4 regions of the Microbulbifer sp. ABF4_107 genome follow, and region 2 is predicted to be linked to each of the others. Evidence: predicted binding sites of a transcription regulator. Region 2 holds the regulator's gene; each other region holds the start of a gene.

Region 1 (7,802 bases), 1.5 Mb from region 2:
TTGTCGACCATCTCCTGGGTGATGATATTGCCCTGCTGAACCTGAATGCGGTGCACGCCGGGGAATTTGAACAGGCTGCAACCGGTAACCAGGCTAACCAGCCCGGCGATCAGCAGAATACGTACAACTGATGGCATTGAATGCTCCATCTGGATTTTTATGGTTCCTTAACGGCCCCCGACCTGACGAGGGTGTTCAGGTGGGGCTTGTGGCCCGGGCGTCCAGCGCCCGGCCCCAACACAGAATAGTCGCCATTCGGGCAATTAAGTTCCCGCATCTGCGGAAGATTCCTCACCGGATCCCCTCGCGGCACAGTTGGCGATTTCAGCGGTTGGGGTTTCGCTGTCCACACTGGGCGTGGATAATACCCGAACTATTCGCCTGCCAACAGGCGAAACACCGATAGAGAAAACACATCCGGAATCTGAATACACATGTCGAACGAAAATCAGGAACTGCGCAAGGCTGGCCTCAAGGTCACCCTGCCGCGTGTAAAAATTCTGCAGCTGCTCGAGAGCGCCAGTGAACAGCATCTGAGCGCTGAGGATGTGTACAAGATGCTGCTGGAGGCTGGCGAAGACGTCGGTTTGGCCACTGTTTACCGGGTACTGACCCAGTTTGAGAGCGCCGGCCTGGTGATGCGCCACAACTTTGATGGCGGCCACTCCGTATTCGAGCTGGACCGCGGCGACCACCACGACCACATGGTGTGCACCGATTCCGGCAAGGTGATTGAGTTCCACAACGAGCAGATCGAAGAGCTTCAGCACCAGATTGCCGAAGAGCACGGCTACGAGCTGACCGGCCACAGCCTGGTGCTGTATGTGAAGAAGAAAGAAGGCTGATAGCGACGAGCGTCGCTGCGCCTGACATGAAAAAGGGGAGCCTATGCTCCCCTTTTTCATGTCTGCCAATCACACCGGTGGGGTGTAATCGCTGGGGTATTTCCCGGTCTTGGTTGCGTAGAACTCACCAAACCGCGCCAGTTCCCTGGCCAGGTTTTCCCCCATTTCCATCGCGGGGCCGAGCCCGGCTTCCTTGCGCGCGAAATCGATAAAGCCGCATACCACCGGTACCGCCGCGCCGCGGGCAATGTGGTAGAAGCCGGTTTTCCAGCGCTCCGCCTTGCCGCGCGTGCCTTCCGGCGGCACTGCGATCACCAATTCGTCCCGCACCTTGTACTGATTGATGGTGGCTTCCACCAGGTTATTGGCCTTGCTGCGGTCCACCGCAATACCGCCAAACCAGCGCATGGTGCCACCCAGAGGAAACTGGAACAGTTTGTCTTTGCCCATCCACTGGGGGTTCACCTTCAGCTTCAGCGCGGCGAGGATAAAGAAATAGCCATCCCAGTTGGAGGTGTGTGGGGCCGCCAGCATCACGTACTTCTTCAGCTTCAGTGCGCGTTCGTCGGCGACCACCTTCCAGCCGTGCAATTTGAGCAGCAGGCGCGCGAGCAGGCGCAGGCAGGGAGTGAGGATTGGGGTGTTGAATATGGTGGTTTGCATAGTGAGACCGAGTTCTTTGCCCGACAGTGTAGTTGTATCCCCAGTGGGGCCTGGGTTTGGACGCGGCAGTATAAAGTGAATCTGCCGCCACTTTCGGTCAATTTCGGCCTCAGCTAGACCCCGGTCAGGCTCGCGCCAACATCTCCTCGGCGTGCGCCAGGGATTGTGCGGTGGGCTCGCCACCCAGCATGCGTGCGACTTCCACACTGCGCTCGGCATCTTTCAGCTCCCGCAGGGCCACAAAGGCCGCTTCTCCGTCACTGTGCTTCTCCACCAGGTACTGGCGATGCGCGCGGGCGGCCACCTGGGCCAGATGGGTCACGCAGATTACCTGGCCGCGCTCGCCCAGTTGGCGCAGCAGCTTGCCCACCACATCGCCGGTGGCGCCGCCGATACCCACATCCACCTCGTCGAATACCAGGGTGGGGGTGCGCGAGGTCTGCGCGGTGACCACCTGAATCGCCAGGCTGACCCGGGACAGCTCGCCACCGGAGGCGATCTTTCCCAGTGCCCGCGGGGCTTGGCCGGGGTTGGTGGCGATGAGTATCTCCACTTCTTCCAGGCCGGTGGCGGTGGGCTTTTCCAGTGATGTGAGTGCCAACTCCACCCGCGCGTGGGGCATGGCGAGATCCGCCAGCTGGCTGTTTACCGCATCCGCCAGCTTTTTCGCAGCTGCGGTGCGCAGTTTGCTGAGCTTGCCGGCGGCTTTGCGGAAGTCCTGCTCCAGCCGTTCGCACTCGCCAGCCAGCTTGTCCAGGGCATCCACCGCGCCGATTTCTTCCAGTTCCTGCTGCCACTGCTGTTGCAGTTCCGGCAGCTGATCCGGCTGGATCCGGTGTTTGCGGGCGATGGAGTAGATGGCGGACAGGCGCTCTTCCACTTCCGCCAGCCGCTCCGGGTCCATCTCAAAACGGTCGATATGCCGGGACAGGGTGCTGCCGGCCTCGTCGATCTGGATACGCGCGCTGTCGAGCATCTGCGCGACTTCGGCGAGCGCCGGGCTCTGTTCCGGCATGGCGCCCACCAGCTGCAGGGCGCGGTGCAGTTGCTCGGCGATATCGCCCTCACCGCCGTTCAGCAGCGCAGCCAGTTGATAGCTGCCGTTCAGGATGTCACCGGCATTGGCCAGCTGGCGCTGCTCGCTTTCCAGCTCCTCCAGCTCGTTTGGTTTCAGGTGCAGCTGTTCCAGCTCTTCTAGCTGGTATTCCAGCAGGTCGCGGCGGGCCTGGGTTTCCTCGGCGCTGTCTGCCAGTTTGCGGTAGCGGCGATACTGGTCCTGCCAGGTTTTGTAGTGAATGCGCACTTCGGCGCTCTGCGCCTCGGCGTGGGCGTATTCGTCCAGCAGGCGGCGGTGGGTGTCTTTCTTCAGCAGTGACTGGTGTTCGTGCTGGCTGTGGATATCGATCAGTTGTTCGCCCAGGGTGCGCAACTGCATCAGGGTGACCGGCTGGCCATTGATATAGGCGCGGGAGCGGCCGTCGGCACTGATGGTGCGGCGCAGGATTACTTCGCGCCCGGCGTCCATCTCCTGTTCTTCCAGCCAGGAGCGGGCGTCTTGATGCGCACTGATATCGAAGGTGGCGTGGATGTCGGCGCGCTTGGCGCCGGCTCGGACCAGCTCGCCGTTGCCGCGGTCGCCCAGCGCCAGGCCCAGGGCATCGAGGGTAATGGACTTGCCCGCGCCGGTCTCTCCGGTGAGGGTGCTGGTGCCCGGGCCAAATTCCAGCTCCAGCTGGTCGACCAGGGTGAACTGACTGATAGACAGATGCAGCAACATGGGAATGTGATCGCCGTTGTTAGATTGGTGATTCAGTAGTGGTTGTTTATACAGTATTTGTCCAGGGGGTTTCAATCACCCCGGGGGCTAATTGCGAGGCAATCAACGAGGCCGCTAACATAGTCGCCCACAGGTTGCGACATTATCCCGGCCCAATGGCCTGCCCGGCGCGGATCCCTGGCGGAATTACTTGAAGTGGCCACCGCTGCCCCCATATAGCCATCCTCACCCGCGGCGTCCCCGCTGCCGGTGTGTTCCCATTTTGACCAATTGGCAGTTGTCCGACGGACACAGACGGAGAAAGCAGTGGCCAAAGAGCGCAGCGAAGAAGAGCAGATCGAGACTGGCGATCAGGCAGAGCAGGCCGCCGAGGTGGAAACCCCGAGCGCCGAAGAGCAGCAAGCCGCAGAAGAAGCGCTGGCGGAAGAGCTGGCTGGCAGTGACAGTGCACTGGAAGAAGAGATCGCTTCCCTGCACCAGCAACTGGCGGACCACAAAGATATGGTGCTGCGCGCCCAGGCCGAGGTGCAGAACGCCCGCCGCCGCGCCCAGCAGGATGTGGAAAAGGCCCACAAATTCGGCGTAGAGAAGCTGATCAAAGAGCTGCTGCCGGTGGTGGATAACCTGGAGCGCGCCCTCTCCACCATCGATGGTGAAGATGAAGCGCAAAAGGCGGTGGTGGAAGGCATCGAGCTGACCCAGAAGTCTTTCATCGACACCCTGGTCAAGTCCGGTGTGGAAGTGATCGACCCGGCGGGCGAGCCCTTCGATCCGGAACTGCACCAGGCTATGACCCAGGTGCCCAACCCGGATGTGGAGCCAAACACGGTTCTGGACTGCTTCCAGAAAGGCTACCGCCTGAACGGCCGCCTGGTGCGCCCGGCGATGGTGGTTGTCAGCAAAGCGCCGTAAGGCCTTTCGCTTTTTCACCAGAAACCCTGTGGCGCCGCCCTTGAAATGTGAACGGCGGCACCAATATAAGCAGGCAACCGAATTAAACAGCGCAGCGCCCGGCCACACAGAACAGAGCAGCGGCGCGCGCAGCAAAGTGAGGATTTAGAGCATGGGTAAAATCATCGGCATCGACCTGGGTACCACCAACAGCTGTGTGGCGGTACTGGACGGCGACAAGGCCCGCGTTATCGAAAACGCGGAAGGCGATCGCACCACCCCTTCCATCGTTGCATTCACCGACGACAACGAAGTGCTGGTGGGCCAGTCCGCCAAGCGCCAGTCCGTCACCAACCCGACCAACACCCTGTACGCGGTAAAGCGTCTGATCGGTCGCAAGTTCAAAGACGACGTTGTGCAGAAAGACATCAAAATGGTGCCTTACTCCATCGTTGAAGCCGAGAACGGCGACGCCTGGGTAGAAGTGAAGGGCGACAAGAAAGCACCGCCGCAGATTTCTGCCGAAGTGCTGAAGAAAATGAAGAAAACCGCGGAAGATTTCCTCGGTGAGAAAGTAGACGCAGCGGTAATCACCGTACCGGCCTACTTCAACGACTCCCAGCGCCAGGCCACCAAAGACGCCGGCCGTATCGCCGGTCTGGACGTGAAGCGCATCATCAACGAGCCGACTGCGGCTGCGCTGGCCTACGGCATGGACAAAGCCGGTGGTGACCGCACCATCGCGGTTTATGACCTGGGTGGTGGTACCTTCGATATCTCCATCATTGAAATCGCCGACGTCGATGGCGAGAAACAGTTTGAAGTGCTGTCCACCAACGGTGACACCTTCCTCGGTGGTGAAGACTTCGACCTGCGCCTGATCGACTATCTGGCAGAGCAGTTTAAGAAAGAGCAGGGCATCGACCTGAAAGGCGACCCACTGGCCATGCAGCGCCTGAAAGAAGCCGCAGAAAAAGCCAAGATCGAGCTGTCTTCCAGCCAGCAGACCGAAGTGAACCTGCCGTACATCACCGCAGACGCCACCGGTCCCAAGCACCTGGTTGTGAAACTGACCCGCGCCAAGCTGGAAAGCCTGGTAGAAGACCTGGTTACCCGCTCCCTGGAGCCGGTAAAAACTGCTCTGGCCGACGCCGACCTGTCTGCCTCTGGTATCGACGAAGTGATCCTGGTGGGCGGTCAGACCCGCATGCCGCTGGTACAGTCCAAGGTCACCGAATTCTTCGGCAAAGAGCCGCGTAAAGACGTGAACCCGGACGAAGCCGTTGCCGTTGGTGCAGCGATTCAGGGCGCGGTTCTGGGCGGTGACGTGAAAGACGTACTGCTGCTGGACGTAACCCCGCTGACCCTGGGTATCGAAACCATGGGTGGCGTGGCGACTCCGCTGATCGACAAGAACACCACCATCCCGACCAAAAAGTCCCAGGTGTTCTCCACCGCTGACGACAACCAGACTGCGGTGACCATTCACGTGGTGCAGGGTGAGCGCAAGCAGGCGGCACAGAACAAATCTCTGGGTCGTTTCGACCTAGCTGACATCCCGCCGGCACCGCGCGGCATGCCGCAGATCGAAGTAACCTTCGACATCGATGCCAACGGTATCCTGCACGTGCACGCCAAAGACAAGGCGACTGGCAAAGAGCAGTCCATCGTGATCAAGGCCTCTTCCGGCCTGTCCGATGACGAGATCGAAAAAATGGTACAGGACGCCGAGGCCAACGCCGAAGCGGACAAGCAGTTCGAGGAGCTGGTGACCACCCGCAACACCCTCGACGGCCTGATCTCCGCCACCAAGAAAACTCTGGAAGAAGCCGGTGACAAGGCGACTGCGGAAGAGAAAGCCGCAATCGACGCCGCTCTGGCAGAAGCCGAGGAAGCGGTAAAAGGCAACGACAAGGCGGCCATGGAAGCGGCTACCACCAAGCTGACCGAAGCCTCCGGCCCTGTCGCGCAGAAGATGTATGCAGAGCAGGCGCAAGCCGGCGAAGCCGCCGCGGAGCAGGCCGAACAGGCACAGTCTTCCGGCGGTGACGATGCAGTGGACGCTGAGTTCGAAGAAGTCAAAGACGACAAGAAAGAAGACAAGTAACTCTTCACGAGTCAACGACTTGTCCTAACCCTCCCTGAGCTGGCTCCGGGAGGGTTTAAAAAAAGGCGCGGAGGCTCGGCTGAGCTTTCGCGCCTTCTGCAGTTTTAAGAAGAACACACAGAGCTATGTCCAAACGCGATTACTACGAAGTCCTCGGCGTCAGCAAAGGCGCGGATGAAAAGGAGCTGAAAAAAGCTTACCGCCGGGTGGCGATGAAATATCACCCGGACCGCAACCCCGACGATAAAGAGGCGGAAAACAAATTCAAAGAGGCCAACGAGGCCTACGAAGTGCTTTCCGATCCGCAAAAGAAAGCGGCCTACGACCAGTTCGGTCACGCCGGCGTTGACGGTCAGGCAGGCGGCGCCGGTGCCGGCGGCTTTGGCGGTTTCTCCGATATCTTCGGTGACGTGTTTGGCGATATCTTTGGTGGCGGCGCCGGTGGCGGCCGCCGTGGTCCGGCACGCGGTTCCGACCTGCGCTACGACCTGGACTTGGATCTGGAAGACGCAGTGCGCGGCACCACGGTCAAGATCAAGGTGCCGACCCTGGCCAACTGTGGCACCTGTCATGGCTCCGGTGCCAAGGCCGGTTCCAAACCCCAGACCTGCGGCACCTGTGGTGGTGCCGGTCAGGTGCGCATGCAGCAGGGATTCTTCTCGGTTCAGCAGACCTGCCCCAACTGTCGCGGACGCGGTACCGTAATCACCGATCCCTGCACCGACTGTCACGGTCGCGGTCGCGTGGAAGAAACCAAAACCCTGTCGGTCAAGGTACCGCCCGGTGTGGATACCGGCGATCGCATTCGCTTGGCCGGTGAAGGCGAAGCCGGCCCCGATGGCGGCCCGGCCGGCGATCTGTATGTACAGGTCATGGTGCGCGAGCATGAGCTGTTCCAGCGCGATGGTAAAAACCTGTACTGCGAAGTGCCGATCAGCTTCGTGACCGCTGCTCTTGGTGGCGAGATGGAAGTGCCGACCCTGGATGGCAAGGTCAAACTGAAGATCCCGGCCGAGAGCCAGACCGGAAAGCTGTTCCGCCTGCGCGGCAAGGGTGTCACCCCGGTGCGCGGTGGTGCCCCGGGCGACCTGCTGTGCCGTGTGGTGGTGGAGACCCCGGTAAACCTGTCCACAAAGCAGAAAGAACTGCTGGAAGAATTCGCCGGTACCCTGAGCGAGAAGAAAAATTCGCCCCGCCAGACCGGTTGGTTTGAGGGCGTGAAGAATTTCTTTGGTGATATGAAACTGTAAGCGCTGTGCGCTGTTACGTTCTGGTTCACGCTACAAAAAAGCCCGGTCTGTAAAGCCCGGGCTTTTTTGTTGGTGTCAGTTTTCCTCAAGCCTCGCACGAAGCTCCTGGTGATATTCCTTCTGGATTTTTTTTAGCTCTTCCAGTTGCTCTTCACTCAAGACGCTGATGGCTTCCACTCGGGTTGCCGCGCGCACCGCAATTATCTTTGCATCAATCTCTTCTTTCTGTTCCTCGGTCAACTCGGGGACCATCTTGTCTGGCTTGATGC
Region 2 (7,802 bases):
TGAGTAATCCCTATACCGGTACCGTCGCTTCGGCGCTGCGTAAGGCCCAGCTGCTGCTGCAATCCAGCGCGGAAGCGGGCAATACGCCGTTGCTGGAGTCCTCCCTGCTGGAAGCGGCGGTGCTGCAGTTGTGGCGTGGTTACCGTGCGTTTCTGGCGGAGCAGGGGCATCAGATGCAGTTGGGTTTTGCGGCCGGTGCTGAGCCGGAAACAGCGCAGGCGCTGGCGTCCCTGGTGTCCCAGCGTGGCAAATTCAGTGGTGAAGCCAATGAGCTGGTCAGTCTCGCAGAAAACCCCGATAGCTGGTTTGCGGGGCTCTTCGCAGCCTGGCGTAAATTGTGGGTACTGAGCGCCTCTGGTTCAGTAAGCTCTGGCTCTACCGGTTCTGCTGCGCAGGCGGCGCCCTCCAAACCTGCTGCCACCGTCCAGTCCATCATCCCGGTACGCCAACTGGATAGCGCGGCCGAGGCCCCTGACCAGCCTCTCACCCGTGAGCGGGTGCAGCAGTGGTACCAGTCCCTTTTCGAGCTGATCCAGCGCCAGAGGGCCCACAGTCAGGAGTGGTAGGGTGTGGTACACTGGCTCCAAATTACGCGGTTAGTGGAGAAGTGAATGTCTACCGAGACTTACGAAATCATCGAGTTGTCCAATGGTGATGTAGCGTTGCGACGCGCTGGTCACAAGGGAGAACCGCTGGTGCGTATTCATTTCTCGGACGAGAGCCAGCATTTCCTGCGCGAGCACAAGGTGGCGGTGGCCCGTGCCATGCTGGAGGCGGGGATCGAAGCGGTACAGGACATCAACGAGATGGAGCCGGAGCCGTTTGAGGAAGAAGAGGTGGATCTGGCCGAGCACACGATTCACTGAACATTCCGTGGTTAATTCGCAGACATAAAAAAACAGGGCAAAAGCCCTGTTTTTTTATGTTCGAAGTGCGAGACACGGGATGTTTGGCGACTTGTCATCCCGGCGAAGGCCGGGATCCAGAAAACCTGCGGGCTCGTCGCTCCGAACCGCCATTATCAAATCGGGTTCTGGCGAATCACGCCCACCGCCAAACCTTCAATGGCAAAGCTGCGGTCCCGCATGTCCACTTCGATCACATCAAAGTCCTGATTCTCCGGCAGCAGCTGCACGGTGGCCTGATTGCCGCGACGTTTAAAGCGCTTCACGGTGACTTCGTCCTCGATGCGCGCAACAACGATCTGCCCATTGCGAATATTGTCAGTGCGCTGCACGGCCAGTAAATCGCCGTCGAGAATACCCGCATCTTTCATGCTCATGCCGTGTACGCGCAACAGGTAGTCCGCGGGTGGGTGAAAAAATTCCGCGGGAATTTCGCAGTACTCTTCGATATTTTCTTCCGCCAGAATCGGGTTGCCGGCGGCAACGCGGCCAACAATGGGTAAACCACTGTTGTAGTCGGGAATTCGAATACCGCGGGAAGCGCCAGCGACCATTTCAATCGCGCCTTTGCGGGCCAAGGCTTTCAGGTGTTCTTCCGCGGCATTGGGTGAGCGGAAGCCCAGCTCCTGGGCAATTTCGGCTCGGGTGGGCGGGTAGCCCGTATCATCCAGATAGGATTTGATCAGTTCCAGTACCTGAGCCTGGCGTGCAGTGAGGTTTGTCATGGGCTCCTTCCTGTTGTCTGTATTTATATACAGTTGCTGTGATTATATACAGATTTCAGGGGCGCGCAATCATTGCCCGATTGCGGGGTTGCGGTGGACTCGCGGCACGATGACGGCGGGCACTGGCCGGAGCGATCCGTCAGTAGCCCTCGTCAGTACCCGGAAACGAATCTCCTTCAAGCCGGTCAATGACGCTTTGCGCGGGAGAAAAGATCGGGCTGCGGTAGCCTGCGTCTTCCTCATCCTGCATTTCGTCGGCAAAGGTGCCATAACCTGCATTGGCGTCTTCCGGAGCGGCGGCGCCAATTACTGGTAGCGACGGCCAGTTCTGGAACTCGATTTCGTCCAGGCTGCCGTCCACATACTGAATTTCGATCGTGCGGGCGGGATGGTCAACGGCAACCACTTCAAACAGGTCGCCAGTATCAAAATTTTCAAACCAACTGCCAATTTCCGGAGCGATTCGTGCCATGGCGTGCTCCTCCTCTTTTACTGCTTTGTTGTCTTCGCCTTCAGTTCCATCCCGGCGCTTTCAGAACTTGTACACTCGTTCTAATGTGGTGGACGCAAGCTTGGTACTCCCGCGGGGTGGAGAATGGCTTGCGCAGGTTTCATCGTCGGCGGACTGTGCTAGTCTCGCGGTAAAACAAGCGTTTAAATTGTTGGTTTGAATTGGTGTGAAATCGGCATGAGTCAGTCAGACACAGTCCATCGTATTCTGGACGCCGCTGAAGTCCTGTTCGCGGAGCGGGGCTTTACCGAGACCTCCCTGCGTACCATCACCAGTACCGCCGGGGTGAACCTGGCAGCGGTGAACTACCATTTCGGTTCTAAAAAAGAACTGATTCAGGCTGTTTTCGAGCGGTTCCTTACACCTTTTACGGCCACTCTCGATCAGGAGCTTGCGCGCAGGGCGGGGGCTGGTGAGCCACTGCAACTGGATGATCTGCTGCAAAGCCTGTACCGGGTGGCGCTGGCCGGTCTGGCCAGTCAGGGGCGCGACCCGAAACGCTTTATGCGATTGCTCGGTCTGGCGTATACCCAGTCCCAGGGGCACTTGCGGCGTTTTATCGTATCCCGCTACGGTGACAGCTACCGGCGCTTTGCCGGGCAGTTGGCGGCGGCTCTGCCGCACGTTGACCCGGTGACCTTCTACTGGCGTCTCTACTTCATGCTTGGCGCTACGGTCTTTTCTCTTTCGAGCTTTGACGCCATTGAAGCTATCCTACGGGAAGATTTTGGCGCCCAGAGCAGTCTCGAGGAGACCCTGGCGCGCCTGGCGCCCGCGGCCGTTGCCATGCTCACTGCGCCCATGCCGGGAAACAACGCCGGCGACGTCGATTAAATTCAATGTGGAGTTCATGCGGATGTCTACCCCGATTGGCCCGGTAATGATTGATGTCGAAGGGCACACCCTCACCGAGGAAGAGCGCACGCTGCTGCGTCATCCCCAGGTGGGTGGACTGATTTTCTTTGCGCGGAATTTCGAAAGCCGGCCACAGCTGGAGGCACTGATTGCAGAGATTCGCGCCGTGCGCCCGGAAATCCTGCTGGCGGTGGATCAGGAAGGGGGCCGGGTGCAGCGCTTTCGCGATTCTTTCACCCGAATTCCCTCAATGCAGGCGCTTAGTGCCCGGGCCGATAAACAGCAACTGGAAGATGTGGGCTGGTTGCTGGCCGCGGAGTTGCTGGCGGTTGGCATCGACTTCAGTTTCGCGCCAGTGCTGGATGCGGACGACGACTTCTGCCGTATTGTCGGCGATCGCAGCTTTGCCCGGGATCCACTAAAGCTTGCCGAGAAGGCGCGCCCGTTTATGGCGGGTATGCACGACGCGGGCATGGCCACGACCGGCAAGCACTTCCCGGGGCATGGGCAGGTGCTCGAAGATAGTCATGAAGAGTTGCCCGTGGATCAGCGCCCCCTGGAGGAGGTGCTGTCTTCCGATTGCATACCATTTAGCGAGAGTATTGCGGCCGGTGAGCTGGAGGCCGTGATGCCGGCGCATATTCGTTTTGCCCAGGTGGATGAAAATCCGGTGGGTTTTTCCCGGTTCTGGCTGCAGGAGATTCTGCGCAAGCGCCTCAAATTTGATGGCGTTATTTTCAGTGACGATTTGACCATGGAGGGCGCGGGCGCTGCAGGCGGCTACCGGGAGCGTATTCACGCTGCCATGGCGGCAGGGTGCGATATGGGCGTGGTCTGTAATAATCGTGCAGGTGCCATTGAGGTGCTGGAGGCTTTGGAAGGGTTTACACCGGATCCTGCATCCAGCAAGCGCCTGGAGCGGATGCGCGGCCGCGGGGAAATTCAATCCTGGGGTGCACTGAAAAAGAGTGAGCGCTGGCAGAAAACCCGGCAGTGGCTGGCCTCCTGGATGTAAATACCGTGCCTTATTTGTTAAAAATGGTGCGCACGTTTGTTTGTACAGCAATAAATTTCAGTAACTAATGGAGTTGTTTGTGGAGTCAGTTACAGCGTTTTTGCGCTCTCTGGTGGGGGATGATCGTTTCTGGATTGCCGAAATATTTGTCGTCGTATTGATCACGGCTACTGCGTCCTGGGTTCTGGGACTGTTTGTTAACCGGCTGCGCGAGCGCGCGGAGCGAACCGTCAACCCCTGGGATGATGCGCTGGTCAATTCGATCAACCCGCCCGCGTCGATTCTGGTCTGGTTGCTGGGGCTATCGTTTGCCGCTGCCCGTGCCGGTGACGCGACCGGGGCAGAACTCCTGCTCTGGCTGGATGGCAAACCCAGAGCGATAGGCTTTGTCGTGGTGGTTACCTGGTTTGCGCTGCGTTTTGCGAAAGAGGTTGAGCAGAATCTCGCAGATCCGCGCTACGCGCGTAAGCCCGTCGACACAACCACTGTGCGTGCCATAGGCAAGCTGGTGCGGGCCTCCATCATGATTACTGCGGGAATGGTTGTCATGGAACGGCTCGGGTACAACCTCAGCGGGATACTGGCCATGGGTGGCATCGGTGGCCTGGCAATCGGTTTTGCCGCCAAAGACTTGCTTGCGAATTTCTTTGGCGGGCTGATGATCTATCTGGATCGCCCGTTCAAAGTGGGGGATTGGGTAAGGTCGCCGGATAAGGAAATCGAAGGGACGGTTGAAGATATTGGCTGGCGCCTGACCCGAATTCGTACTTTCGACAAGCGCCCCTTGTATATTCCCAACGGTGTGTTTACCCAGATCTCGGTGGAGAATCCGTCGCGCATGCTGAACCGCCGGATTTACGAAACCATCGGTATTCGCTACGACGATGCGCAGCGGATGGCGCCCATCGTGAAAGAAGTGCGGGCGATGCTGGAGCAGCACCCGGAGATCGATACCAATCAGACGCTGATCGTAAACTTCAATTCATTTGCGCCCTCGTCACTGGATTTCTTTATTTACACCTTTACCAAGACCACGGATTGGGTGCGTTATCACGAAATCAAACAGGATGTGTTGCTGAAGATCCTGAAGATTGTCGAAGATCAGGGGGCCTCCTGTGCCTTCCCAACGTCGACCTTGCATATCGCGGATATACCAGAGTTGGCGTTGGGCGATCGGCGTGCCGAACCCTCCAGTCCGCTGAGTGCTTGAGTGCCTTCATTTGATCGCGGCTCGATGCCCCGAGTTTCGAGCGGAGAGGGGTGCAACGAATGTCAGGTTTGTGCGTCTGGGCTTGTTCGAGATTTGGGGCTTTAGAGCATGAAAAGTCAAAAAGTGTGGCACTTTCGTTACTGAATTGGTGATATGTTGCGCATTGTAGGTGGGAAGTAACATTAATTTCACGTGCAAACCTAGACAGTGGCGCAGTTTTATCTAAGAATCGGTAACGACTTGTTCGACATGTCGGATGGGTGCTTCGAGACAGTGGCCGGCCTCCAGATCTTTCTCTTTAAAGGTTTGGTTTTATCGGCACGGCCACCGCAATTGGGGTAGGCGAGTCGCCCGCAACCGGGGCGAACGCAATAACAATAAATGAGGTTGGCTTAATGAGTGATCGCGTTACGGGTACCGTGAAGTGGTTTAACAATGCCCGGGGTTATGGATTTATCACCTGTTCAGAAGGTGCGGAAGATATTTTTGTTCACTACCGAAGCATCCGCGGCGACGGCTACAAGACCCTGAACGAAGGGCAGTCGGTAGAATTTGAGATGCAGCAGGGCGACAAGGGCCTGCTGGCAGAAGACGTGGTTCCCTGCGAGTAATTCGCGACCTCGTTTAGGTTGGCTGTCGGCAGTACGCTGAATCTTCGACGCTGGCGCCAACCTCAATAAAAAAGCCCACAGGGTAGCAGGATGTACTGCTATTCCGTGGGCTTTTTTGTGCGCGAATCCGGCCCCGGCTGGAGCGTTAATTCCAGGTTAGTCGACGAGTCCGGTCGGTTCGATGTCTTCTTCCGGGGAAGGCGTCACCGTCCGCACCTCGATCAACACCCCGAGCTTGGGGTGGTCAATATAGTGCAGTTCACCGCTGCGCAGGCGGCGCTCTTCCTGCAGTACCGCTACGCGTTTCGCGATTTTCTCCATCGGCAAGGCGGGAGCGCCAATACCGTCGATTTCTCCACTCTCGCCGTGAAACACCGCACGATCTGCGCTGGTGCTGAAGCCGCCGCTGGTGGTGTCGCTGTAGCTGTTCGGTGCGCTGCCCTGGTGGGCAGCTGACGTCAGTCCCATGGGCTCTTCGTTCAGTGTGTCCGCCTGTTGCGCAACCGGGGCGCGTGGGCGCGCGGGTACCGCGATGCCAGCCGGGCCGCTTTCATCAGCGGATGGAAAGCTGCTCCCCGTTGCTGGATTCCACTGGCCGCCATTCCCCGCTTGATCCGCCCACTCGCTCAGCCACAGATCAGTGCTCAGATGCAGGTAGCGCGATACGCTGAGTGTGACACTGCCTTCCAGCTGGTGATGATCGCCGCTGACTTCGCCGCCGCTGATGACTACCGCCGGCGCATTGCGTTCGGTTTGAAGAATCTGGCGCCAGGTCTTGTGAAACAGGACGTTGTAGGCGCGATCCCGGCTCAGGGCTGCCACCTTATTGTCCAGCTGATTGGCTGCTGGCTGCAATACCGGCGCCATGGGGTCTCCGGTGGACGGAGTGTTGAAGTCTACCCACTTTCGGTCATAAGAGAGCGCTGGGTTTGTCGGCCAGGTCTCCCGGGAGGTGTTCATACCGTCGGTGCGCGAAAACACCACCAGCTCGATCTCAAACTGGGTGCCAGCGTAGCCGGCAGCCTGGGTGCCGCTAGCGCCAACGATCAGGGGGAGGCTGGCCGCAAGGCAGGTGACCGCAGTTGCCGCCTTCACTTTAATGGAACGGGTCAGTCGCTGGGCGACCGTGGTCTTGAAAGTGGTCATTATCGATACCGCGTTTGTTCTAAACCGCTTTTATGGTGTTGCCAGAGGCTGGCGCTGGCGAATAATTCAACCATGTTAGCACCCTTTGGCGGCGGGATCTGCCGCCGGTGCCGCTATTGAGACAGCTGTTGCAACACGTCGTTGACCTGCTGCAGACGCTGCTCTGGGCCGCTCTCGTCGAGGACAAAGTTGAGCTGGTTGGCCCCTTGCAGCCGGTAGGTGGTGGGGCGGGTCTGCACCAACTTAACCAGGGTCAGTGGGTCCACATTGGCGTTGTCGGCAAACTCGATGCGTCCACCGGTGGCGGAGGCCTCCAGCTTGCGGATCCCCATCTTGTTGGCGTTCAGCTTGATCTCGGTGATGCGGAACAGATGTTTGACTGGTTCCGGCAGCAGGCCAAAGCGGTCGATCATTTCCACCTGCAGCTCCTTGAGCGCGTCTTTGTCTTCGGCGTTGGCGATGCGCTTGTACATGATCAGACGGCTGTGTACATCCGGCAGGTAGTCGTCCGGTATCAGTGCCGGCACGCGCAGGTTCACATCCACGGCGGGGGATTCCAGCGGCTCGTCGATATTCGGCGTGCGGCCCTCGCGGATCGCTTTCACCGCGTGGTCGAGCATTTCCATATACAGGTTGAAGCCGACGCTCTGGATCTGGCCGCTCTGTTCTTCGCCCAGCAGCTCGCCGGCGCCGCGAATTTCGAGGTCGTGGGTGGCCAGGGTGAAGCCCGCCCCCAGATCCTGGGCCTCGCTGATGGCCTCCAGGCGCTTGACCGCATCGCCGGTCATGGCGCGCTTGTTGGGGGTCAGCAGGTAGGCATAAGC
Region 3 (7,802 bases), 1.1 Mb from region 2:
CGCGCCTATGTGGGCCCGGATGGCAAACCCGCCGACTTCTCCAAAGACAATGTGCCTTACAAACCCAAGCACCACCTGACGGTGGCCACCGAGGGGCCAAAGGAAGGCGACTATGTAATGGTTGCGGGCTACCCGGGTCGCACCAACCGCTACCGCACCGCGGAAGAAGTCAGCAACAACTTCAGCTGGTACTACCCCACCATGCAGAAAGTACTGGCGGAGTGGTCTGAAGTAATCGGCTCTGCCACCGAGAACAACAAAGATGCCGCGCTCAAGTACGCAAGCCTGGTCGCCGGCCTCAATAACTACGCGAAAAACTTCACCGGCATGATGGAAGGCTACAACCGCAGCGACCTTCTGCAGCGCAAGCAGCAGTTGGAAAAAGACCTACAGGCGTGGATCGAAGCCAATCCGGAATCCAAGAAAAAGTACTCTTCAGTCATTGCCGACCTGAAGCAATTAATTGCGGAAGAGCAATCCACCCAGGAACGCGATCTGTTGCTGGGCTACATGAATCGCTCGGCGATGCTGAGCAGTGCACAGCGCCTCTATCGTCTCAGCCTCGAGAAGCAAAAGCCGAACATGGAGCGTGAACCCGGTTACCAGGAACGTGACATGACCCGCTTTAGCGAGAGCATGAAGCGCATCGAGCGCAGCTTCGAGCCAACCGTGGACCAGGCTATCTGGACCTACTTCCTCGAGCGCTATAACGCCCTGCCCCAGGATCAGCACCTGGAGAGCTTCGACAACTTCTTCGACGGAGAACTGAGTGGCGAGGCGCTGCAGAAAAAGCTATCCGCCATGTACGAAAAGACCGGGCTCACCGATACCGAAACCCGCCTCGCGTGGATGGAAAAATCACCGGAAGACTTCCGCAACAGCGACGATCCGTTCATCCAGTTGGCCGTGGCGACCTATGACGACCGTTTTGCCATTGAGCAGAACGAAAAAGCCATGTCCGGTCGCTTCGCCGAGCTGCGCCCGCAGTATATGGACCTGCTGATCGCCTACTACAACGAGCAGGGCAAACCGGTCTATCCGGATGCCAACAGTTCTCTGCGCCTCACCTACGGTTTGGTGAAAGGCTACACCCCGCCCGCAGGCACCATCAAAGGCGCGGCTGACGGCAACGATGGCAAGGATGGCTTTGTGCCCTTCACCACCCTGCGTGGCATCGAGGCCAAGTACACAGGCGTTGATCCTTTTGATACGCCCCAAGCACAACTGGATGCGATCAAAAACAAGGAGTACGGCCGCTTCTATGATGAGGACCTGGACTCTGTTCCGGTGAACTTCCTCACCACCGTAGACATCACCGGCGGCAACTCAGGTTCTGCCACCATGAACGGCAAGGGCGAATTTATCGGCCTGGTATTTGACGGCACCTACGACAGCATCAACGCAGACTGGGACTTCAATGACAATACCCGCGCAATCCATGTGGACGTGGAATATATGCTGTGGGTAATGGAAAACATCGACCACGCAGATAATCTGCTGGAAGAAATGGGTGTAGCGGAAAAATCCGATCACTGATATCCCGCTCTCCCTTTGAAAAAGCCGGCAGCCGCCGGCTTTTTTGTTTCTGAATACCGTCAAACATCCCGCCATCTCTCACCGCCTGCGTGACAGAATTAACAGTTTTCAACGGCCCCGAGTTTTTCCGGGCACCCACCCCTTGAAATCAAATAACCCGCGCACATGTTATTTCGGGAGCCAAGCTTGCGAACCTTCTTCCTGAGAATGGTCGCAGGAATACAGTACCCACCAGCCCCAAAGGAGCTAACCTATGGACACTCTGAAAAAGTTAAGCATTATCGGTTTTGCCGCGCTGTTGGTAACGGGAATCACGGCCTGTGAGAAAGAATCCGGTGCAGAAGAAATCGGTGAAACCATTGATGAAACCGCAACCGATATCGGTAATGCGGTAGAAGACACCTGTGAAGATGTAAAAGAAAAAGCCGGTGCAGAGGATAAAGACTGCTAAGCAGCAATGCCCCTTTACTAGCGGCATTTCCAGTAGCGCCAGGTTCGAGCACCCTAGCCGTCACCCGAGCCTGGCCGTGATACTGACAGCCCTGCGGAACTACACCAACTTCGTTTTTGTTTTTCCGCAGCGTTGACAGCGGTATTCGGTCACCAGTTTTCCCTGTTTTACATCAAACTTTCTTTCGGTGACTACTTTCCACTTGTGAAAACCGTCGCGGCATAAACTGCTACCCTTGTGTTTTTCCCAAGCGGTTTTCCGCTTAAATGGCAGCACGTCGCCCATCAGACCTCCCCGCCAGCCGCGTGGGCAGACGCCCAGGCCCATTGAAAGTTAAACCCGCCCAGCCAGCCTGTCACGTCGAGCACTTCACCAATAAAATAGAGCCCCGCTTGCTTCATACTTTGCATACTCCGCGATGACACTTCATTGGTATCCACGCCACCAAGGGTGACTTCTGCGGTGCGGTAGCCTTCCGTGCCCTCGGGGATCAGCGTCCAGATCTGCAGCTTTTCGCCTACATCCTTTAGCGCCTGTTCGCTGTACTGCTTGAGTGGTTTGCTTTCCAGGCCATTTCTCTGCAGGAAAAACTGTACCAGCTTTTTGCTCCACAACTCTGCCAGCACCGTATGTAGAAAGCTCTCCTGCTTTTTGCCGCGCTGCTCACTGAGCCACTCGGACAGGTCCAGCCCCGGTGCCAGGTCGAAGTTCACCGGTATACCCTCTTTCCAGTGGCTGGAAACCTGCAACACCGCCGGGCCACTCAGGCCCTTGTGGGTAAACAGCATCTGCTCGTGGAAATGGCCCTCGGCGCAGCTGGCATTCACTGCCAGTGAGGTTCCGGGTAATTCCTGCTGCCGCGCCAGTGCACGCTTATTCAATGTGAAAGGCACCAGCGCGGCGCGGGTGGAGATAATGTTGTGGCCGAACTGCCTGGCGAGGTCGTAGCCAAATCCGGTGGCGCCCATGGTGGGGATCGACAGGCCGCCGGTGGCGACTACCAGGGATTCACACACCACTTTGCCAAGGGAGGTGTGCACCTCAAAGCCTTTCGCACTCTCTTCATTAAGAGGCTCAACACGCTGGATCTCACAGCGGGTGCGAATCTGGGCTTTCGCTTCGCGGCACTCCGCCAGCAGCAGATCGACAATATCGCGGGATTTGTTATCGCAGAACAGCTGGCCGAGGGTTTTCTCGTGATAAGGGATGCCGTGCTTTTCCACCAGGGCGATAAAGTCCCACTGGGTATAGCGGGCCAGGGCGGATTTACAGAAGTGCGGATTTTCGCTGTAGAAGTTGTCCGGCGCCGTGTACAGGTTGGTGAAGTTGCAGCGGCCGCCGCCGGACATCAGGATCTTTTTGCCGACCTTGTTGGCGTGGTCCAGCACCAGCACGCTGCGGCCACGCTTGCCCGCCACCGCGGCACACATCAGGCCGGCGGCGCCGGCGCCAATGATCAGTACATCGGCCTGGGTGGGAAGGTCTGTCATTGGCTAGTGGTCTACGGATCAGGTCTTCGGCAGGGTGACGCCGCGCTGGCCCTGGTATTTACCGCCGCGGTCTTTATACGACACATCGCAGATTTCATCGGATTCGAAGAACAGCATCTGTGCCACACCTTCATTCGCGTAGATCTTCGCCGGCAGGTTGGTGGTGTTGGAGAATTCCAGGGTCACATGCCCTTCCCATTCCGGCTCCAGCGGCGTCACATTCACGATGATGCCGCAGCGGGCGTAGGTGGACTTGCCCAGGCAGATGGTCAGCACCGAACGCGGGATGCGGAAGTACTCCACGGTGCGCGCCAGGGCGAAAGAGTTAGGCGGGATAACACAGTAGTCGCCCTGCACATCCACGAAGCTGTCTTCGTCGAACGCCTTGGGGTCCACGGTGGCGGAGTGCACGTTGGTGAAGATCTTGAACTCGTTGGCGCAGCGCACATCGTAGCCGTAACTGGAGGTGCCGTAGGAGATCAGGCGATCGCCGGAGGCCCCGTGGCGTACCTGGCCCGGCTCGAAGGGCTCGATCATGCCCTCACTCTCAGCCATACGACGAATCCACTTATCGGATTTGATGCTCACCCTGTCCCCTCGCTTATCTGGTCTTGGCCCATTTCTGGCGGTCATTTGAAGAGGCCGAATCATAGCCGTTTTACCTTGTTCAAAAAAGTGCCAATGGGGTGTGTCGAATTTAGCGCACGCAGACCTGGTACGGGCTTGCCGATACTGGACACGTACTGTATAAATCACCAGTAGACACTGTACACACATACAGTCAAACCCCATCAGAACCCCCGTGTGGAGCGAGCCGATCGTGAACAGCGCCGAAAACTTTTTGCAAAACAAGCAGTTAGGTGATCAGCCAGCCAAGCAGGCCAATGACGAGCCGCTGCAGCAACTGCTGACCCGCCCGGACATCTGGCAACTGGCCAGTGGCCAGCGCCGTCCCCGCACCGGAATCAGTACCGGCTACCGCGGGCTGGATGCCTTGCTGGCCGGGCACGGTTGGCCCCGCGCGGCCACCACGGAGTTTTTGGTCGACAAGGCTGGTATCGGCGAGATGTCACTGATCCTGCCGACCCTGGCGGAACTCACCCGTCAGGGGCGCATGGTGGTCCTGATCAACCCGCCGCATATCCCCTACGCCCCGGCACTGGTACAGGCCGGCGTGCAACTGGAGAAACTGCTGATCCTGCACCCCAGAGGACAGCGGGATCAGCTGTGGGCGGCAGAGCAGTCCCTGCAATCCGGCGCCTGCGGTGCGCTGATTCAGTGGCAGAACAGGGAGACTCCGGCCGATAAAGACCTGCGCCGGCTGCAGGTAGCCGCCCGCGATGGCGACTGCCTGCATTTTCATTTTCGCCCCGGCTCCTGTGCACAAATCCCGTCTCCGGCAGCACTGCGCCTGCAACTGAAGAGCGATGGAGAGCAGCTGGCGCTGCACCTGTTCAAACAACTGAGCGGCAAGTCCGGCCAGCGCGTGCATCTGGCGCGCAACCCGGATTTGGTGCGACAGGACCAGCCGCTGCACTGAATGTGCAAGGCGGCGCGAGGAACACCTTATGCTCTGGCTCTGTATTCAGCTCCCAAAACTCTCCCTGGAAGCACTGACCCGCGCCCACCGCGCCGGCGACAATACCGCGGTGGCCGTGGCCCAGAACAGCCTCATCATTGAAGCCAACCCCGCGGCCAATGCCCACAATGTGGAGCCCGGACTCAGCATCGCCACCGCCTGCGCCTACTGCGCCGAACTGCAATTGCTGGAACGGGACCCGCAGCGGGAAGAGCAGTTACTACAACAGCTGGCCCAGTGGGCCTACAGCTTTACCCCGGTGGTTTCCCCACGCAGCGCCGAGCGCGAACAGAACCAGGCAGACAGCAATTTCGCCTGCCTGTATCTGGAAATCAGTGGCAGCCTCAAGGCACACCACGGCCTGGCGCCCCTGCTGCAACAACTGGGCAAAGAGCTGCGCAAGATGCGCGTCCATCATTTTATGGGCCTGGGGCACAGCCCCAGCGCCGCCCACCTGCTCAGCCAGTTGCCGGAACACCGCCAGTGGCTGGCCGAAGCCAGAACCGCTCCCACGCCCCAGCAGTGGCGCCAGTGGATCAGCTTCGCCCCCAGCAAACTTCTCGACTGCAATCACAAGGCCATCGCCAAGTTGTATGCCTGCGGTATCAAGCGCGTCAGCCAGTTGCTGGCAATTCCGCTGTCGGAAGTGGGCAGTCGTTTCGGGCGCGGATTCATCGACTACCTCGCCCGCCTGAACGGCACCCGCCCGGATCCGGTAGCCAGCTTCGAGCCACCGGCGGAATTTCACAGTGAACTGTTTTTCCCGAGCCCGCTGGATAACAGCGAGCAACTGCTGTTCCCCGCCGGCCGCCTGGTGCGTGAGCTGTGCCGGCAGTTGCAGCGCCGGCAGTTATACAGTCAGCAGTTGTGCTGGGTGCTGGATTACGGCAGCCGCGGCCACCAGCAGGTCCATGTGGATATCTCCCGCCCACTACTCGATCCCCAGCGCCTGATCGCGCTGACAAAATTGCAGTTTGAACGGGTTGAACTGAAGGAGCCGGTGCAGGCATTGACCCTCAAGTGCCAACAGTTGCGTCCCATTGAAAGTCACAGTCTGCGGGAGGATTTTTTTGACGAGGGCAGCAAGCTGCACGAGAGCTACCAGCTGATCGACAAGCTCAAGGCCCGCCTCGGGCACCAGGCTCTCTCCGGCGTCACCCTCAAGGAAAGCTACCTGCCGGAACAGGCCTGGCAAAACGCCGACAGCCTCACCCTGCAGAGTAAATCCCGCAGCCACCAACTCACGCCCGTGAATGCCCCCCGCCCCAACTGGTTACTGCCGCGGCCCGACCGTATTCAGCAGCGCGACCACAAACTGTTTTACGACGGCGAACTACATTTATTGCAGGGACCAGAGCGTATCGACGGCTACTGGTGGCAACACCACCGCCACGCCCGCGACTACTACATCGCCCGCGGCGCCCACGGCAGTCTTTACTGGGTATACCAGGATCTGGCGTCAGAGGACTGGTATCTGCACGGGGTTTATTCATGACTGGGTTAAGACAACCCTGTGTTTACCTTCTTGCAAACCAGCGTAATGGCACACTTTATACGGGTGTTACATCCAACCTTGTACAGCGTATCTGGCAGCACAAGGAAGGCGTTGTCGAAGGTTTCACTCGGGAGTATGGAGTGAAAGACCTTGCCTGGTACGAGCTACATGACACGATGGAAAGTGCCATTCGAAAAGAGAAAGCGATAAAGAACTGGCGGCGAAGCTGGAAGCTGAACCTGATTGAAAGTAGCAATCCAGAGTGGCGAGATCTGTACTACGACATCCTCTAATCGCCCCCGTCATCCCGGACTTGATCCGGGATCCAGCTGCAGGAGCCTGACGACCACCGAGCAACTGGATACCGGCCTACGCCGGCATGACGAGTGATGGGGCTTGGCGCAAATACACCAACCACCCGCCTGTCATCCCGGACTTGATCCGGGATCTGTAGGAGCCTGACGACCACCGAGCAACTGGATACCCGCCTACGCCGGTATGACGAGCGAAGGGGCTCGGCGCAAATACACCAACCACCCGCCCGTCATCCCGGACTTGATCCGGGATCCAGGCTACAGGAGGCCAACAAATCCGCCGAACAACTGATACCGGTACCGGATCAAGTCCGGCACAAGCTATACACCGGTATGACGTATCGGATATTTATCGGTATGCAGTACGCCGAACTTTTTTGTCAGAGTAACTTTTCATTTCTGCAGGGCGCCTCGCATCCGCAGGAGCTGGTTGCGACCGCACATAAACTCGGTTATCGCGCGATTGCGATTACCGACGAATGCTCCATGGCGGGAGTAGTGCGGGCCTATGCCGAACTGGAGAAACTTCAAGCCGAGGGTAGTCAGTTAAAGCTGATTTGTGGCAGTTTCTTGCGCCTGGAGGAAGAATCGCAGCAAGTGGTTTTACTCGCACCGGACAGGCTTGCCTACAGCGAAATCTGCCAGCTGATTTCCACCTCGCGCCTGCGCGCCGAAAAAGGCCAGTACCGGACGTTTATTCAGGACCTCCTCAATCACTGCAAACATGCACTGTGCCTGTGGCTTCCAGGCAGCGAGCCTTTCACACTTCCCGATACGCTGAAACAACATTTCGGCGGGCGGCTCTCTATCGCCCTGAGCCATCACCTGCTCCCCAGTGAAAACCAGAGGCAGCACAAGCTACTGGCTTTTGCCAGATCCCAGCGGCTACCGCTGGTTGCTACCAACGCGGTACTTATGCACAACCGTAGCCGCAAGC
Region 4 (7,802 bases), 450 kb from region 2:
GGCGGCGGCGACCCATCGGCAGAGGCGCTTTCGGACGGGCCCTATGGGGAAGAGGGGTATATCTATCAGGCCATGTATCCGCTACCGAAGTTCGGCGACAACTACACCCTGATCGGTAGCTGGCTGATTGATGACGAGGCTGCCGGTATTTCCCTGCGGGAAGACAGCGGTCTGATCACCCTGGATTCCAGCCGCTATTTACCGCACGTTATTCTTTAGAAACGGCCCGCTTCCGTCTTCTACTAAGACTTCTCGCTTAGGGCCACTGTTCCAGTGGCCCTAAATACACCCAGCGCTTTTTGTACAGCTTGAACTGTGAGATTTCATGGAGCGCCCGCTCTTCCCCCCCGTCGTGAAACCACGCCCGAAATTCCACGATCGACGACTTTAAACCCTTTTTGTATTTGATAACCTCAAGCCTTGCCCACTGCGTGTTCAGGTCACCGTTGTTGAGCTCCGGGCAGGTGTCCGGGTGCCAGCTCTTTTTCAGGTAAGGGATATTGCCGGTGACATAGGCGCTGTAGCGGCTGCGCATCAGGGCTTCTGCGTTGTTGGGGTAGGTCTGGCCGGACAGGTACAGCCCGCAGCACTGATCGATGGGTTTGCCGGTACCACAGGGGCAGGTGGTGGACATCAGGGCCTCGCAGTCTACGCAAATGGTCGCGCATCATAGCAGCTGGGACCGAGACTGGCAGGTCTTCGCCGGCAAGTTAAGGTGGAGGATATCTGCGCCAGACCTGCTAGGCTGAATGGAGAGGCCCGCGTTCGGGTCTGCTCCCCGGTGTGGCCGTGGTTTGGTGCCGCCGGAATGAATTGACCGAGGGTTCCCCTATGAATCGCAGCTACCCATGGGTATTTGGCTGTTTGATACTTGCGTGTCTATCGCCCAATTCTGTTGTCGCACAGAGTGATTCAGAGGGGGGCGAAAGTGTGGGGCAGCCCGGGGGAGGGCAGAGCCCTTACCTGAGCTTTTGCCAGGAGCGCTTCTATGACGAGGATGACGGAATTATTTACTGCAACTGGTCGGTAAATTTCCACTACGCGTGCCTTGCGCCTTATCCGTCCAGAATTCCGCGACAGGCGGGGTCGCTGATTTCCAAGCCCGAAGTGGTCGGTGAATGCGATAACGGAGAGCCGATTATCAAAATTCTACATTACTGACCGCTTAAGCCGAGCCGGGCGCATCAGCGAGCAGTGTCGAGATCTTTTGCTCCAGTTGATCGTAGGTAAACGGCTTCTTGATGCAGTCGAGAATGCCGTCGGCGAGAATTTCCTGCACCTTGCTTTCCACGCTGTAACCGGTGGATAGTATGGCTTTTATGTCCGGGTTGATGCGTTTCAATTCTGCGAACAACTGTTGTCCGTCCATCTGCGGCATGATCATATCCAGTAGCACCAGCTCTATGTCCTCGTAGTGCTTTTGGTAAAATCCAATGGCTTCGGCGGCGGTGGCGAATGTGTCTACCTGGTGGCCGTGCATCTCGAAAAGAGTTTTGGAATAGCTGCGCACGATGATTTCGTCGTCGACCACCATCATACGAATAGAGCGCGCACAGGGCCCGACGCTACGGCCACTTTGCTGTTTACTGCAATCATTGATAATCGGTAGATAGAGATCAAAACAACTGCCTTTGCCTACTTCTGAGCGGCATTGAATGGCGCCTTTATGCAGGTGCGTGGTGCCGTATACCGCTGCAAGCCCAAGGCCCGCGCCGCGTCCACATGCCTTGGTGGTAAAAAAGGGCTCGAAAATGCGCTGGCGGATCTCCTCTGTCATCCCCAAACCACTATCTCTGACAGTGATTTGCAGGTATTGGCCGGGTTCCAGCTGGAAATCCGAAATTGCGATGGGCTCGGTGACTGTAATATTGCTGGTGCTGAACACCAGCTGGCCGCCTGCGGGCATTGCATCCTTGGCGTTGATACCCAGGTTCAGCAGCGCACTCTTCAATTGGGCCGAATCGCCTTTTACATGTGGCAGTGCCGCGCGCAACTGCTGCCGTACCACAATGCGGCGGTCGATGGTGCGCTCCAGCATGGAACAAACATCGCGCACGATATCGTGTGTGTTGCAGTCGTGTAGCTGATAGGAACCCTTGCGGGCAAAGGTGAGGAGTTGCTTGGTGAGTTCGGCTGCATGGTGGGCGGTGGTCAGAATCTGGGTCGCATATTCGGATATTTTTGCATCGTAGGTCGTCTGCTTGATGACCTCGGCGAATCCGGCGATGCCGTGCACCATATTGTTGAAGTCGTGGGCGATACCTCCCGCGAGTTCACCAATGGCCTGCATCTTCTGTGCCTGGCGCAACTCCTCTTCGAGCAGGCGTTGCTTGGTAATGTCAGTTCCGATACTGAGCACGCCGATGGCTTCGCCGCTGTCATCGGTCAGAATTTTGTTGGTCCATGCAATCCAGACACGGGTGCCGTCTTTGGTGACATTCTCGTTGACGTTGTAGCGGTGTTCTTCGGGATGGTTGCAGATGTGGTCCATCAGCGGGCGAAGATCACGGCCAGTGGTTTCGTTCTCGGGAACGATGGTGCCGACCACATGCTTGCCGATGATTTCTTCTTCCGAGTAATCGAAAAAGCGCTGCGCGTACTCATTGAAGAAGGTGACGATTCCGTTGCGGTCCCAGCGGAGAATGATCGAGTTCGCGTGCTCTACCAGCTCTCGATAGCGCTCTTCGCTTTTGCGCAGCGCTTCATATACCTCATGGGAATCCCGGTGGTCGGTTCGAGGTTCTGATTCGGCAGGTGCGCGCAGCGCGACTCCTGTTTTTACTGTGGTTTCCATTTGTCCTTCCTGGAACCTGGGAACGTTTTTCGATTGCAACACGGCTCAACAGAATTGTCTAGTAAACGGACAATTCCGATCGCGGTGGAATCTCCGGTTGCTGCCAGCATCACATTGTTGTTGAATCCGATGGGGCTGTGAGAAATTTGATAATAGTTTCCTAACAACAGATCAGGGGGTAGGAAAGGGCATGCGCTTATTATGGGGATCGGTAACAAGATCGGTGCAGCGATGGCATCGCCTGACAGTGGCGATCGGTGGCGCAGTAGTGGTTGCCGCGCTAACCGGCTGTGGCGGAGACAAGGAAAAAAGCTCTGACAGCCCGGATTTCGCCCGTCAGGGGGACTTTCCCAGCACCTATTCGGCAGATAAGGCGGCGCCCGTACTGATTCGCGGGGCGACGGTTTTGACCGGCACCGGCGAAAAGTTGCTCAGTGCGGATGTGCTTCTCAAGGACGGCAAGATTGCGGCGGTTGGCGAAAAGCTGAAGGCCCCGAAGAAGGGCCTGGTCGTGGAGGGCGCAGGCAAGTGGGTGACGCCCGGTATCATCGATGTGCATTCCCACCTGGGAGATTACCCGGCGCCCTCGATTGAGTCCTCTCAGGACGGCAATGAAATGACCGCACCCAATACAGCGCAAGTATGGGCAGAACATTCCGTTTGGACCCAGGACCCACAGTTCGCGCTGGCCCTGGCGGGCGGGGTGACCACACTGCAAATCCTCCCGGGCTCTGCCAATCTGTTTGGCGGCCGTGGTGTGACACTTAAAAACGTACCCGGGCGCAGTGTGCAGGACATGAAATTTCCCGGCGCTCCCTACGGCCTGAAAATGGCCTGTGGGGAAAACCCCAAGCGTGTGTACGGCGGCAAGGGCAGCTTGCCATCCACGAGAATGGGTAATGTCGCCGGTTATCGGCAGGCATGGATCGACGCTAGCGCCTACAAAAAGAAGTGGGAGAACTACCACAGTAATGGTGGTGATGCACCGGACCGGGATCTGAAAATGGAAACCCTTGCCGGTGTGCTAAACGGTGAGATCCTGGTGCATAACCACTGCTACCGGGGTGAAGAAATGGCCATCATGATGGACATCGCGCGCGAGTTTGACTTCAAGATCTCCACTTTCCACCATGCGGTGGAGGCCTACAAAGTGGCCGACCTTCTGGCCGAAAACAATGTGTGTGCAGCCATGTGGGCAGACTGGTGGGGGTTCAAACACGAAGCGTTTGACATGACGGAGGCGAATATCGCCATCGTCGACCAGGCCAAGGCCTGTGCCATGATTCACTCGGATTCTGCGGTGGGTATTCAGCATCTTAATGAAGAAACCGCAAAAGCGATGGTGGCAGGTCAAAGGGCGGGCTTTGAAATTCAACCTCGCCACGCCGTTACCTGGATGACCCGCAACCCGGCGCGCGCGCTGGGCATTGAGGAGGTCACGGGAACCCTGGAAAAGGGCAAGATGGCGGATGTGGTAGTGTGGTCTGCAGACCCTTTCAGTGTCTACGCCAAGGCGGAGCAGGTGTTTATCGATGGCGTGCTGATGTTTGACCGCAGTAACCCCGAGCGGCAACCGCACAGCGATTTTGAATTGGGTATTCTGAACGCAGACGGCGAACGCCTGCCGGACGGAGGAGAGCGCTAATGGGAATTTCGAATACGCTCAAAGCCGGGGTAAAAATCACCCTGTTTTCCCTGCTCGGGTTTGCGGTTGCTGTGCACAGTGAAAGTATCCTGATCAAGGATGCCCGAATTGTGACCCTCGGTGATCAGGGAACCCTCGAGAATGGTGATCTGCTGGTTCGTGACGGCAAGATTGTGCAGGTTGCTGACGACCTCGGCGATATCACCGCTGACCTGATTATCGATGGCCGGGGAAAGGTGGTCACGCCGGGGTTGATCGCGCCCAGCAGTGAGCTGGGACTGACCGAAATCGGCGCGGCCGCTTCGACCAACGATGGTGCTGCTACCGAACAGTCCATTGGGGCTGCCTTTAATCCGCTGGTCGCGTTCAATCCTCATTCCACATTGATCCCGTTCAACCGCGCCGGTGGCCTGACGCGCGCCGTAGTGCTGCCATCGAGTGAGGACAGAATCTTTGCCGGACAGGGTTTTGCCATCAAGCTCACCGGCGATTTCGATAGCGTGACAGATCAGAACCTGGTGCAAAAGGTGTACTTTGGCGAGTACGGGGCACAGTTGTCCGGCGGCAGCCGGGCAATGGCCTACGCTCAGCTGGAGAGCGCACTGGAGCAGGCAAAAGAGTATTCAGATAATCGCGATCAGGTGCGCCGTGGGCAATGGCGCGAGCTCGACTTCGCAATGGACGACCTGGAGGCACTGCAGCCGGTGCTGCGTGGCGAGCAGCCCCTGCTGATCAGCGCGGACCGCGCCAGTGACATACTGCAGGTTCTGGCGCTGGCGAATAAATTCCAGATTCGGCCAATTATTATCGGTGGCGCAGAAGGGTGGATGGTCGCTGGTCAGCTGGCCGGGGCCCGCGTTCCGGTGGTGGTGGATGTGTTGGGCAATACGCCGGATGCCTTTGAGAAGCTGGGCGCGCGGATGGATAATGCCGCGCTTCTGCACAAGGCTGGCGTCACCGTTGCGATTAGTGGCCCTGGATACGCGGGTTCTCACAACAGCTACCTGTCGCGGCAAGCGGCAGGTAACGCGGTTGCCTACGGCTTGCCGTTTGAAGAGGGGGTACGCGCGGTAACTGCCAATGTTGCCACGATTTTTGGCCTCGATGGGGGTGTGTTAGCCCCGGGTGGTGTTGCGGAACTGGTGCTGTGGAGTGGTGATCCCCTGGAAGTCACAAGCTTTGCCGAACTGGTGCTGATCGATGGCAAACCCCAGTCTCTCGTCAATCGTTCCACGCGGTTGCGGGATCGTTACTTACACCCCAAAGCGGGTACCGGACATGGATATAAAAACTGATGATTAGTGTAGAAATTACCGCGCTCTATGGCGGACTGTGTGCATTACTGGTGATTGCGCTGGCGTTTAACGTGGTGAAGTTCCGCCGTGGCAAAAAGGTCGGTATCGGCACCGGTGGCGATAAAGAGGGGGCGGTGTTAGTCCGGGCTCACGCCAACGCGATTGAGTACATTCCCCTGGCGCTTATCCTGTTGCTGGTAGCGGAGATCAACGGGGTTTCCGCTGTGTGGTTGCACTGTCTTGGTGGCGCACTGGTTTTTGCGCGGATTCTGCACGCGATCGGCCTGATTGGTGGAAAAGGTGGCTATCACCCGGGGCGTTTTATCGGCACTTCGCTGACCTGGTTGGTGATCATCATTCTGGCGGTGATCGATATCGCGTCAGTCTTCTGATCCCGCTTGAGCTTAAGGCCGGCTTGCAGGCAAAAAAAAGCCCGGCAAGCCGGGCATAGTACAGGGATGGAAACCAGAATATTGGTATCCAGGGGGGATTACTGATTTGCCGCCAGCGGTGTGACGTTTTCATCGCTGGACTGCTCGTCCTGCTCTTCGGCGGCGAGCAGTTCTTCCGGCTTGCCTTTACAGGCCTTGGCCAGGACTTCGCGGCGCTTGGCCAGCATCAGGCCAATTTCTTCGCTGGCTTCTTCTGAAACGCCCTCAATATTGCGCTCGATCAGAGCGGTGATGTTGGCAGCGAGTTCCAGCATCTTGTCGTGTTCTTCGGCATCTTTCTTGTTATCGAACATGGCTCCGTCTCTATCGCATTTCCAAACGGCTACTACCGCCATATTGGGCCTCCTGAGGTCTTGGTATTGTGGTTATGTGTTGTTGATGTGGATGGATGTACAGTATCTGTATGGATATTCAGTGTCAACTGCAAAAACACCACATTCCGCGCCAGTGTACGCGCTGAGGGCCGGTTAGGGCTAGCTGAGGAGGGGGAGGCTAGAAGCCGCCACCATTGTCGAGCCACTCCTGTTCCGCCGGGGTGGACTCTCTGCCAAGTGCCTGGTTGCGGTGTGGATACCGCCCGAATTCCCGAATGACCTTCTGGTGGGCGACGGCAAACCGGTGGTAGCCCGCCGCCGCCTCGGCTTCCTCGGTCGTGACGCCGGCGATATCCGGTGCAAAATCCCGTTGCAGCTGGTCGAAATAGGCCACCGACTGGTCCTGAACCTCTGCGAGCTCAGAGTGCTCGAGTGGCATGCCCGCAAACGCGCGCTGGTGGAGACCCAGGTGCTTGTGGGTGTTGTCGCGGACCATGCTTTGAGCGATGTCCAGCGCCAGCGCATCACCGGCAAACGCCTTGGCTGACCCGCGATAGATATTCCGGCTGAACTGGTCGCACAGCAGGATCAAACCCAACTGTCCGCCCTGTGCGTTCCGCCAGGTGTCCAGATGCCCGGAAATCGCCCGGTCGACACTGGTGGCGAAGCGGCTGCGAATCTCCTCGTCAAACTGGTCACTGCGCTGAAACCAGCGTGCGCGCAGGTCCTCCGCCGGGTTTGCGTTCAGGTTTGTGGTGCCAAACCAGAATTCGAGTACCTCTGCAGGCGTGACCGTTTCGGGGCTCATAGCTTGCTCCTTCAAATATTTTGTGTGGATTGCATCCAAAGTGCTTGCTGTCGACGTCCATCAGGGGAAGGGTAAAAGCAGGCATCGGGATTCCCAAAGCCTGATATCAACTGCCTAAAAAAGGTACAATCTGGCGCCATAGATGGTTGGGGTAGGTCGTTCGTCTATCTATCACCATCGCCGGGCGGGGTTGGCCGGGGCATTTCCCTGCTTTGCCTCAGATCAGTAAGAGCGAGATAACACCAATGAGAGCGAATGAAATCAAGCAACGCGGCCCACTGAATACCTGGGCGCTGGCCCTGGTGGCCGCACTGGGTATGGTCGCATCGGGCAGCCTGCTGGCCCAGGAGGAAGATACCGTGGCACCCAAGCCGCCGGTACCGCCAGCCCCGGTAGTCGCGCCAAAGCCGGTTGAAAAGGAAGCCACTAAACAGGTGCGTATCCTGCGCCAGGAAGATGGCACCCTGCGTATCCATACCCGCGACGAGAATGGC

What was found. Region 2 encodes LexA, which represses DNA repair genes until DNA is damaged. Its sites were predicted from a motif close to ACTGTNTNTANANACAGT; they were not measured.
Region 1: recN (DNA repair protein RecN) is a predicted target of LexA. The motif match lies at 3,323-3,340, and genes of this name have one in related genera.
Region 3: imuA (translesion DNA synthesis-associated protein ImuA) is a predicted target of LexA. The motif match lies at 4,242-4,259, and genes of this name have one in related genera.
Region 4: ACYX4K_RS07250 (YebG family protein) is a predicted target of LexA. The motif match lies at 6,585-6,602, and genes of this name have one in related genera.

What each region holds. Positions count from the first base shown of each region.
Region 1 is NZ_CM149983.1:2,833,566-2,841,367, reverse strand. It holds gene ACYX4K_RS11635 (outer membrane protein assembly factor BamE) at 1-137, opposite strand, end outside; gene fur (ferric iron uptake transcriptional regulator) at 435-845, shown strand; gene ACYX4K_RS11625 (1-acyl-sn-glycerol-3-phosphate acyltransferase) at 915-1,508, opposite strand; gene recN (DNA repair protein RecN) at 1,633-3,285, opposite strand; gene grpE (nucleotide exchange factor GrpE) at 3,592-4,197, shown strand; gene dnaK (molecular chaperone DnaK) at 4,349-6,283, shown strand; gene dnaJ (molecular chaperone DnaJ) at 6,409-7,533, shown strand; gene ACYX4K_RS11600 (hypothetical protein) at 7,609-7,802, opposite strand, start outside.
Region 2 is NZ_CM149983.1:1,311,562-1,319,363, forward strand. It holds gene ACYX4K_RS05380 (hypothetical protein) at 1-566, shown strand, start outside; gene ACYX4K_RS05385 (hypothetical protein) at 612-866, shown strand; gene lexA (transcriptional repressor LexA) at 1,022-1,630, opposite strand; gene ACYX4K_RS05395 (DUF6763 family protein) at 1,770-2,102, opposite strand; gene ACYX4K_RS05400 (TetR/AcrR family transcriptional regulator) at 2,319-2,975, shown strand; gene nagZ (beta-N-acetylhexosaminidase) at 2,998-4,011, shown strand; gene ACYX4K_RS05410 (mechanosensitive ion channel family protein) at 4,079-5,221, shown strand; gene ACYX4K_RS05415 (cold-shock protein) at 5,617-5,832, shown strand; gene ACYX4K_RS05420 (CsiV family protein) at 5,989-6,978, opposite strand; gene mfd (transcription-repair coupling factor) at 7,092-7,802, opposite strand, start outside.
Region 3 is NZ_CM149983.1:2,460,996-2,468,797, forward strand. It holds gene ACYX4K_RS10190 (S46 family peptidase) at 1-1,536, shown strand, start outside; gene ACYX4K_RS10195 (hypothetical protein) at 1,790-1,987, shown strand; gene ACYX4K_RS10200 (hypothetical protein) at 2,087-2,272, opposite strand; gene ACYX4K_RS10205 (BaiN/RdsA family NAD(P)/FAD-dependent oxidoreductase) at 2,272-3,477, opposite strand; gene dcd (dCTP deaminase) at 3,496-4,065, opposite strand; gene imuA (translesion DNA synthesis-associated protein ImuA) at 4,298-5,017, shown strand; gene ACYX4K_RS10220 (Y-family DNA polymerase) at 5,046-6,551, shown strand; gene ACYX4K_RS10225 (GIY-YIG nuclease family protein) at 6,548-6,844, shown strand; gene ACYX4K_RS10230 (error-prone DNA polymerase) at 7,223-7,802, shown strand, end outside.
Region 4 is NZ_CM149983.1:1,759,304-1,767,105, reverse strand. It holds gene ACYX4K_RS07280 (glutathionylspermidine synthase family protein) at 1-219, shown strand, start outside; gene ACYX4K_RS07275 (YchJ family protein) at 257-634, opposite strand; gene ACYX4K_RS07270 (hybrid sensor histidine kinase/response regulator) at 1,166-2,794, opposite strand; gene ACYX4K_RS07265 (amidohydrolase) at 3,018-4,439, shown strand; gene ACYX4K_RS07260 (amidohydrolase family protein) at 4,439-5,734, shown strand; gene ACYX4K_RS07255 (MAPEG family protein) at 5,734-6,126, shown strand; gene ACYX4K_RS07250 (YebG family protein) at 6,225-6,521, opposite strand; gene ACYX4K_RS07245 (DUF924 family protein) at 6,679-7,308, opposite strand; gene ACYX4K_RS07240 (DUF6249 domain-containing protein) at 7,554-7,802, shown strand, end outside.